3 regions of the Rouxiella sp. T17 genome follow, and region 1 is predicted to be linked to each of the others. Evidence: predicted binding sites of a transcription regulator. Region 1 holds the regulator's gene; each other region holds the start of a gene.
What was found. The regulator sigma-54, encoded in region 1, starts transcription at its own class of promoters, with help from an activator protein. The targets are predictions, from matches to a motif close to GTTGGCACANNTTTCGCTNT.

Region 1 (3,280 bases):
AGGTAGCCGAGTGACCACCGTGCTGGTGCCTTCCCAGCTACAGCAAAAGACCCCTGCGGCTGCAGGTCAGAAAAAGAGTAACTGATAATCTATGGCAACGTTAATCGCAGAAAATCTGGCTAAAGCCTACAAGGGCCGTAAAGTGGTCGAAGACGTGAGCCTGTCAGTCAAGTCAGGTGAAATCGTCGGACTTTTGGGTCCAAACGGCGCAGGTAAAACCACAACGTTTTACATGGTCGTCGGTATCGTGCAGCGCGACGCGGGCCGCATTATTGTGGATGATGAAGACATCAGCCTGCTGCCGCTGCATACTCGCGCGCGTCGCGGCATTGGTTATTTGCCGCAGGAAGCCTCCATCTTCCGTCGTTTGAGCGTTTACAACAATCTCATGGCCGTGCTGGAGATCCGTGACGATCTCAATAAAGAGCAGCGCGTGGCCCGCGCCAACGAGCTAATGGAAGAGTTCCACATCTCGCACCTGCGCGACAACCTCGGGCAGTCGCTGTCCGGCGGTGAGCGCCGTCGTGTGGAGATAGCCCGTGCGCTGGCGGCCAATCCGAAATTTATCCTTCTGGATGAACCGTTTGCCGGTGTCGACCCGATTTCGGTTATCGACATCAAGAAGATCATCGAGCATCTGCGCGACAGCGGCCTCGGCGTACTGATTACCGACCACAACGTGCGCGAAACGCTCGACGTCTGCGAACGCGCCTACATCGTGAGTCAGGGGCACATGATTGCCCACGGCACGCCAGAAGAAGTCATGCAAAATGAACAGGTTAAACGCGTCTATCTAGGCGAGGCTTTCCGTCTTTAATTGAGGCTTTCGGTCTTCAAAAGTAGATACTCCGCTAATTTGTCGTAACGGAATTGAAATCAAGATATGAAGCAAGGTTTGCAACTCAGGCTCAGCCAACAACTGGCAATGACACCGCAACTCCAGCAGGCAATTCGCCTGCTGCAGCTGTCCACGCTTGAACTCCAGCAAGAAATACAATTGGCACTGGAAAGCAATCCGCTGCTGGAGCAATCCGATCTGCACGATGAAATAGACGCCAAAGAAGCCACCGAAAACGAAGCGCTAGACACCCGCGAAGCGCTCGAGCAGAAAGATATGCCCGAAGAGCTGCCGCTCGACGCCACCTGGGATGAAATTTACACCGCAGGCACGCCGTCCGGCACGGGCAATGATTACAGCGATGACGAACTGCCGATTTATCAGGGCGAGACCACCCAGACGCTGCAAGATTATCTGATGTGGCAGGTTGAGCTCACGCCGTTTACCGAAACCGATCGCGCAATCGCTACCTCTATCGTCGACGCCGTCGATGACACCGGTTATCTGACGATTTCTCTCGACGATATTCTCGAAAGTATTGGCGATGAAGAGGTCAACATGGACGAGGTCGAGGCCGTGCTCAAGCGCGTGCAGCGTTTCGACCCCGTCGGCGTCGCTGCGAAAGATCTGCGCGACTGCCTGCTCATCCAGCTTTCCCAATATCTTCCCGAAACTCCCTGTTTATCTGATGCGCGCCTGATTGTCAGCGAACACCTCGATCTGCTCGCCAATCACGATTTTCGCGCACTTATGCGTTCAACTCGCTTAAAAGAAGATACACTTAAGGGAGCGATGCAGCTGATTCAGTCCTTGGATCCCCGACCTGGCCAGTCCATCAATACCGGCGAATCCGAATACGTGATCCCCGACGTTCTGGTGCGAAAAGTGGGTAAAGTCTGGACGGTTGAACTGAATTCTGACAGCATTCCACGCCTGAAGATCAACCAGCAGTATGCTGCGATGGGAAATTCAGTGCGTAATGATAGCGACGGACAGTTTATCCGCAGTAATCTGCAGGAAGCCAAGTGGTTGATTAAAAGTCTGGAAAGTCGCAATGAGACCTTATTAAAGGTCACGCGTTGTATTGTTGAACAGCAGCAGGCATTCTTTGATCTCGGTGAAGAGTATATGAAACCTATGGTACTGGCCGATATCGCCAGCGCCGTGGATATGCACGAATCGACGATTTCCCGCGTGACCACGCAGAAGTTTCTGCACAGCCCACGGGGCATTTTCGAACTTAAGTATTTCTTCTCCAGTCATGTGAGTACGGACAGCGGCGGTGAAGCTTCATCCACGGCTATCCGGGCACTGGTGAGGAAATTAATCGCGGCGGAAAACCCCGTCAAACCTCTGAGCGACAGCAAGTTAGCCACTATGCTATCGGATCAAGGCATTATGGTGGCGCGACGCACTGTAGCAAAATACCGAGAGTCTTTGTCAATCCCGCCTTCAAACCAGCGCAAACAGTTGGTTTGACCTCAACAGAGAAGGAAGACATTATGCAACTCAACATTACCGGACATCACGTAGATATTACTGAACCCCTGAGAGCATTTTTGACCGAAAAGTTTGCCAAACTTGAGCATTACTTTGACCGGATCAATCAGGTTTACATAATATTGAGTGTCGAAAGAGTGCAGCAGGTGGCCGAAGCCACGCTACACGTGAACGGAGGAGAGTTGCATGCAACCTCGGAGCATCAGGACATGTACGCCGCCATAGATGGGCTGGTTGATAAACTGGCTCGACAATTGAACAAACATAAAGACAAACTGAAACAGCACTGATCCTAAAGACTTTTATATCGGCTCGTTCTTTTACTCGACGTTAATGAAATTCACTATTTCAGGCGCGAAAGGTAAAAAGCGAGCCGTTAAATCTTTAAGGCAGACGCCAAAGTGAAAATGAGATGATTAACGATACCGCACTGCATCTGACTTCGGTCTTAAACGCCGAATGCACGAAAAGCAACGTCCACTGCGCCAGCAAAAAACGCGCGCTGGAAATCATTAGCGAACTGGCAGCCAACCAGCTTGGCCTGTCACAGCAGGTGATTTTCGATGCTCTTTTGACCCGTGAACGCATGGGCAGCACCGGAATTGGCGCCGGGATTGCAATCCCTCATGGAAAACTTGAAGAGGACACCCTGCGCGCCGTCGGCGTATTTATCCAGCTCGACCAGCCTATCGCTTTCGACGCTATCGATAATCAGCCGGTTGACCTGCTTTTTGCCTTGCTGGTTCCCGCAGATCAATGTAAAACCCATTTACATACCCTCTCTTTGGTCGCCAAAAAGCTGGCCGACAAAGCGGTATGCCGTCGCCTGCGCGGTGCGCAAAGTGACGAAGAGCTGTTCCAGATAATGACCCAAGACGAGTAAATCGCAGAAAAATAGCTATTAGTTAATCCATTACTATTGGTTTATACATTATAGATTTG
Region 2 (3,280 bases), on a different contig from region 1:
CCGCGACCTTTACGTCACCGTCGTTTCCACCGTTTTGCGCAGCATTGCCCTGATTGGCGCGATGCTGGTGGCGATGTTTTTACTCGACTGGCGCATGGCGCTGATCGCCTCGTGCATCTTCCCGGCGGTGCTGGTGGTGATGGCGCTGTATCAAACTTACAGCACGCCGGTGGTGCGTTTGGTGCGTGGTTATTTAGCGGATATCAACGACGGCTTTAATGAAGTGATCAACGGCATGGGCGTCGTGCAGCAGTTTCGCCAGCAGAAACGCTTCGGCGAACGCCTGACCCGCGCCAGTCAGTCGCATTACATGGCGCGGATGAAAACGCTGAAACTCGAGGGTTTTCTGCTGCGTCCGCTGCTTAGCCTGTTCGGATCACTGATCCTCTGTGGCCTGCTGGTGCTGTTTGGTTTCAGCGAAGAGGGCAGTATTGGCGTCGGGGTGCTTTACGCGTTCATCAACTATCTTTCGCGCCTCAACGAACCGCTGATCGCGCTGACCTCGCAGCAGTCGATTTTACAGCAGGCGGTGGTCGCCGGTGAGCGCATCTTTGACCTGATGGATAGGTCGCAGCAGGAATATGGCGAAGATACCGCGCCGTTGGCCAGCGGCGAAATTGAATTCGATGACGTCAGCTTTGCCTATCGTCAGGACAAAATGGTGCTCGAGAATATCTCGCTGCACGTGCCGTCGCGCGGCTTTGTGGCGCTGGTTGGGCACACCGGCAGCGGCAAGAGCACGCTGGCGAATTTGCTGATGGGTTATTATCCGTTAAACAAAGGCGATATCCGCATTGATGGCCGCTCGCTGACCACGCTGTCGCACTCTTGCCTGCGAAAAGGCGTGGCGATGGTGCAGCAAGACCCTGTTGTTCTGGCCGAATCGGTGCTGGCAAACGTCACGCTGGGTCGCGATGTCGACGAAGAGCAGGTGTGGCTGGCGCTGGAAACCGTGCAACTGGCGCCGTTGGTCAAGGCGATGCCCGAAGGTATTTACACGCGGCTCGGCGAACAGGGCAATAATCTCTCTGTTGGGCAGAAGCAGCTGCTGGCGATGGCGCGCGTTCTGGTGCAAGCGCCCGAAATTTTGATCCTCGACGAGGCAACGGCCAATATCGATTCCGGCACCGAGCAGGCGATTTCCCGCGCGCTGCGCGCAATTCGCCAGCAGACGACGCTGGTGGTTATCGCGCACCGGCTTTCGACCATCGTCGATGCCGACAATATTCTGGTGCTGCATCGCGGACAGGCGGTAGAGCAGGGTAATCACCTGCAACTGTTGCAGGAAAAAGGCCGCTACTATCAGATGTATCAGCTGCAATTAGCGGGCGAAGAGTTAGCCTCCGCCGAATAACGTTTACTGCCCGTTTTTCTTGCTCAATCCGCGCGCCGCGCGCCAGTTTTCGGCATACGGCGCGCGCGTTCCCGCTACGAAATCTCGACTGTTTTCGGGCCACTCGCACCATCTTCTTGCATCCCCTCAGCGCCCTCCGATAACCCTGCACTCTTTGTGACCACTCTGCACTGTTTTGGTGCTTAATAATTAATCAGTTCCCGGCAGGATCCTTGCCAAACCTTTTCTGAATATTCCTAAAATGGCGCTATTCGGGGCTAACAGGCTGAATCGGCTAAATTGAGCAGTTTTGGCACAACCCTTGCTTTATCCAATCCGTATCGGGCGTGAGTTGTATCACGATAAGCTCTCAATGTAAGGAGTGGCAAAATGAAGCTGGTTACTGTGGTGATCAAACCTTTCAAGCTGGAAGACGTGCGTGAAGCGCTGTCAGCTGTAGGCATTCAAGGGCTGACCGTGACGGAAGTTAAAGGTTTTGGTCGCCAAAAAGGTCATGCGGAGTTGTATCGTGGTGCTGAATATAGCGTCAACTTCCTGCCAAAAGTAAAAATAGATATCGCTATCGCTGACGATCAGTTAGACGAAGTCGTTGATGTGATTAGCAAAGCGGCCTATACCGGCAAAATCGGCGATGGCAAGATTTTCGTTGCTGAATTGCAACGCGTTATTCGCATCCGTACCGGCGAAACCGACGAAGCAGCTCTGTAATAAAAGAATCGGTGGTGAGTAGCAAAACAATAACTTTGATCAATAAAAGACTGATCAATAAAAACTGATCGATAAAAGAGCGATCGGTAGAAAAATGGTCGTTCAGCAATAGGGGTAGATTAATAATGAAAAAACTTTTATCCATGATGGGGCTGGCTGGCGTTGCCTTGTTGCCTTCACTGGCAATGGCGGCCGATCCGGTTGCCAACGGCGCTGATAATGCCTTCATGATGATTTGTACAGCACTGGTGTTGTTCATGACTGTTCCAGGCGTGGCGCTGTTTTACGGCGGCCTGCTGCGTTCGAAAAACGTGTTGTCGATGCTGACTCAGGTCATCGTCACTTTTGCACTGGTTTGCGTATTGTGGATGCTTTATGGCTACAGCCTGGCATTCAGCGAAGGTAACGCCTTCTTCGGCGGCTTCAGCAACGCGATGCTGAAAGGCATTGGCCTGACGTCTGTCACCGGCACCTTCTCGCAGATGATCCACGTGGCGTTCCAATGCTCGTTCGCGGCCATTACGGTTGCGCTGGTGGTTGGCGGTATCGCTGAACGTGTCCGCTTCTCGGCGGTCCTGATCTTCACCGTTATCTGGTTGACCTTCTCTTATATTCCTATCGCACACATGGTGTGGGCAGGCGGTTTCCTGGCGGCCGATGGCGCGCTGGACTTCGCAGGCGGCACCGTGGTGCACATTAACGCCGCGAGCGCCGGTCTGGTGGGTGCTTACCTGCTGGGCAAACGTGCAGGCTTTGGCAAAGAGGCGTTCAAACCTCACAACCTGCCAATGGTCTTCATCGGCGCATCGGTTCTGTATGTTGGCTGGTTCGGCTTCAACGCCGGTTCTGCAAGCTCCGCAAGCCCGATTGCTGCGCTGGCATTCCTGAACACCGTTATGGCAACCGCAGGCGCAATCCTGTCATGGGTGCTGGTGGAGTGGATGGTGCGCGGTAAACCTTCTCTGCTGGGTGCCTGTTCCGGTGCCATCGCGGGTCTGGTTGCCATCACTCCGGCCTGTGGTACAGTCGGCGTGGGCGGTGCATTGATTATCGGTCTGGTAGGCGGCGTTGCTGGCCTGTGGGGTGTTGTTACCCTGAAAAAATGGCTCAACGTGGATGATACCTGTGACGTGTTCGGCGTTCACGGCGTGTGCGGAATCGTAGGTTGTATCCTGACCGGCGTATTCAGCGCCAGCTCGCTGGGCGGCACGGGTTATG
Region 3 (3,280 bases), on a different contig from region 1:
TCAAACATACCGTTGGTGTGACGGACAATCGCGCCCGCGTGACCTACCGCCTCGCTGAATTCCGGCAGCATTTCGACCTCGTGACCACGTTGACGCAAACCTGCCAGCGTGGCGTGGCTGAAACGGCTTTCGAGTTTTAATGAATCTGAACTTTGCCCCCAAGTGCGTCCGAGCAGCCAGCGTGGCCCGCTAATCGATTCCTGCAACGATTTCCCCTGCATCACGTGACGGATAAACACTGCCGCCTGCGTTTGCGGTTGACCGTCGCCGCCCATCGAGCCATAGACCATGGTGCGGCCGTCATACAGGCGCGCGGCAGCAGGATTCAAGGTGTGGAACGGCTGTTTGCCCGGGGCCAGCGCCAGCAAATGTTCGGCGTCGAGTGAGAATGATGCGCCACGGTTTTGCCACATTACGCCACTGTTGGGTAACACCACGCCGCTGCCAAATTCGTGATAAATGCTCTGAATAAAGGAGACGGCAAGCCCGCTGCTGTCCATCACGCCCATCCAAACCGTGTCGCCCGGACCTTTGCCTTTGCCCCAATCGGCGGCGCGATGCGGATTAATGCGGGTTGCCAGCGCGTCGAGATAGGCAGGGTCCAGCAACGCCTGCGCGTCTTGGGTCATCATGCGCGGATCGGTAATAAAGCGGTCGCGCAGGCCAAACGCCAGCTTGGTCGCTTCGACGATGGAGTGAATGGTCGCGCCTTCGTCCATCGCGGCGAGATTGAGCCTGTCGGTCAGCCCAAGAATCGCCAGCGAAACCAGACCCTGCGTCGGCGGCGTCAGATTATAAATTTCACCCTTGCTGTGCTTGAGTTTCAGCGGCGTGCGGCGCTGCGGCCGGTAGGCGGCCAAATCATTTTCGGTGATCGGCATGCCCAGCTTTTTCATGTCGGCGGCTATGCTGGCGGCCAACTCGCCGCGATAGAAGCTCTCTAATCCCTCGTCGCACAGCTGTAATAAGGTGGCGGCGATTTTAGGTTGCGTAAAACGATGCCCGCACGGCGGCACCTCGCCGTGCGGCAGGAAAACCTCGGCGAAACCCGGGATGGATTCCAGCTCGTCGCGCTTGCTTTGGGTCGCGGCCTGCTGTGAAGCGGTGACTGGAAAACCGTCCGCCGCGTAACGCACGGCGTCGCGCAGCAGGCGGGCAAGCGGTTTTTGCTCGCCACCCAGCTCAGCCGAGACGTTTAATGCCTCCTGCCAACCGCCGACGGTGCCTGCAACGGTAAGCGCGGCTTTCGGGCCACGATGCGGAATGTGCGATTCACCGGCATAAAAATCGAGCGATGCCAGCGAACCGGCGGCCCCGCTGGCGTCAATCGCCACCGGATTACCCTGCGGCGGCACGATCAGCCAGAAACCGTCGCCACCCAAGCCGTTCATATGCGGATAAACCACGGCAATGGTTGCGGCGGCGGCGACCATCGCCTCAATCGCGTTCCCGCCTTCGCGCAGCACTGCCAGCGCGCTCTGGCTGGCGAGATGGTGGGGCGTGACCGCCATGCCGAGCGGTGCGCTGTTACTGTTAATCATGCCAAGTCCTCTTGCTCCAAGGAGCCGTTTTTTCTCGTTAATGTTTTTCTGCTTTCTGTTTAAAGATAAGCAAGAGCTGTTCCAGAAACGGGTAGGAGAGACAATCTTTTTTCAAAATTGTGAACAAAAGCAGAAGGCGGCGCTAAAAAATTATCTGCTTCCGAAAATCGCCGCGCGTGATATCTTCGGCTGAAACATTGGTTACAGGATGCAGCAGATGAAACAGATCGATGAACGCCTGCGCGGCTATTATGCCGAGCTCACGCCGCAGGAGCAGCGGGTTGCCGACTTTATTTTCGATCATATCGACGACCTGATGAGCTACAACAGCGCCGAGCTGGCGCGGCTGAGCGGCGTGTCGAAAGCCACCGTCAGCCGTTTGTTCAAACGTTTGGGTTATCCGAGCTATCGCGACATGCGCGACGAGGTGCGAACCCTGCGCCAGAGCGGAATGCCGCTAACCGACAGCCGCGACGCCGTGCAGGGCAACACGCTGCTGTCGCGCCATTACAAGCAGGAAATGGCCAACCTGACCCAATGGATTAATCAGATTGACGGCAATCAGTTTACCGCCGTTATTACCGCGCTGAGTCTGGCACGTCAGGTGCGGCTGGTGGGGCTGCGCAACAGTTATCCGGTCGCGCTGCACCTGCGCCAGCAGCTATTGCAGGTGCGCCAGCAGGTGTCGATGATGCCGCAGCCGGGGCAAACGCTGGCCGAAGAGCTGGTCGATTTATCCCCGCAGGACGTGGTGGTGATGGTCGCTTTCCGCCGTCGTCCGCGCGCCACGCGGGCCATTTTGACTCAGTTGCAGCAGATGAATGTGCCGGTATTGCTGATTTGCGAGCCGCAGGCGCAGTCGCTTATCCCGCTGGCGCGCTGGCATCTCGCCGCCTCGCTCGACAGCGTGTCGGCCTTCGACTCCTATTCCGCTGCGATGAGTCTCGCCAACCTGTTAAGCAACGCGCTGCTGCACGAAATGCTGGCATCGGGTCGCCAAAGAATTCATCAGATTACCGAGCTGTATAACGATCTCGATGAGCTTGAACAGCGCTAATTGGCGCTAAAACGCTCGGTTTCCGAAAAGGCGCAGCCCCGAATTGGTGCTTTTGCACAATTAAAGTGCGCGCTAACTTTCCTATTTCTATCACTTTGCCCCGCGATGGGGCGAGTTTTTGCCGCTGATTCCAGCCTGTTTTTCGCTCTCCTCCTTGATTCTCCCTGCGTTTACTCCTTATCCAGCGCCATTTTTATTTATTGGCACATTAGTTGCAGAATGCATGGCATAAGAATCTATCGTTTCATAAACTATTAATCCGGGGAGTCGAGAATGAAAATGAACAAACGGTTGTTGGCGTGGGTTGGTGCAGCAATGTTGATGGTTCAGGCACCGCTGGCGATGGCCGATCAGTTGAAAGACATCGAACAACGCGGCGTGCTGCGGGTTGCCATTCCGCAAGACTTCCCGCCGTTTGGCTCCATCGGCACCGACATGCAGCCGCAGGGTTATGACATCGACATGGCGCAGTATCTGGCCACCAAGATGAAACTTAAGTTGCAGCTGGTGCCGGTTTCCAGCGCCAACCGCGTGCCTTATCTGCAAACCGATAAGGTCGATTTAGTGATTTCAAGCCTGGGTAAAAATCCAGAGCGCGAAAAAGTGATCGACTTCAGCAAGGCTTACGCGCCGTTCTTTCTTGGCGTGTTTGGCGCGAAAGGCGACGCGCTCAGCGATGTGA

Region 2: the regulator sigma-54 is predicted to act here: its motif matches at 1,643-1,662, upstream of glnK (P-II family nitrogen regulator).
Region 3: the regulator sigma-54 is predicted to act here: its motif matches at 1,608-1,627, upstream of SC206_RS12750 (gamma-glutamyltransferase family protein).

The regions. Positions count from the first base shown of each region.
Region 1 is NZ_JAWUEA010000021.1:199-3,478, reverse strand. Features, by position in the region: gene lptA (lipopolysaccharide ABC transporter substrate-binding protein LptA) at 1-85, shown strand, start outside; gene lptB (LPS export ABC transporter ATP-binding protein) at 92-817, shown strand; gene rpoN (RNA polymerase factor sigma-54) at 884-2,317, shown strand; gene hpf (ribosome hibernation promoting factor) at 2,341-2,628, shown strand; gene ptsN (PTS IIA-like nitrogen regulatory protein PtsN) at 2,751-3,221, shown strand.
Region 2 is NZ_JAWUEA010000035.1:166,200-169,479, forward strand. Features, by position in the region: gene SC206_RS14210 (SmdB family multidrug efflux ABC transporter permease/ATP-binding protein) at 1-1,354, shown strand, start outside; gene glnK (P-II family nitrogen regulator) at 1,724-2,062, shown strand; gene amtB (ammonium transporter AmtB) at 2,188-3,280, shown strand, end outside.
Region 3 is NZ_JAWUEA010000033.1:66,579-69,858, reverse strand. Features, by position in the region: gene SC206_RS12750 (gamma-glutamyltransferase family protein) at 1-1,541, opposite strand, end outside; gene SC206_RS12745 (MurR/RpiR family transcriptional regulator) at 1,759-2,598, shown strand; gene SC206_RS12740 (transporter substrate-binding domain-containing protein) at 2,878-3,280, shown strand, end outside.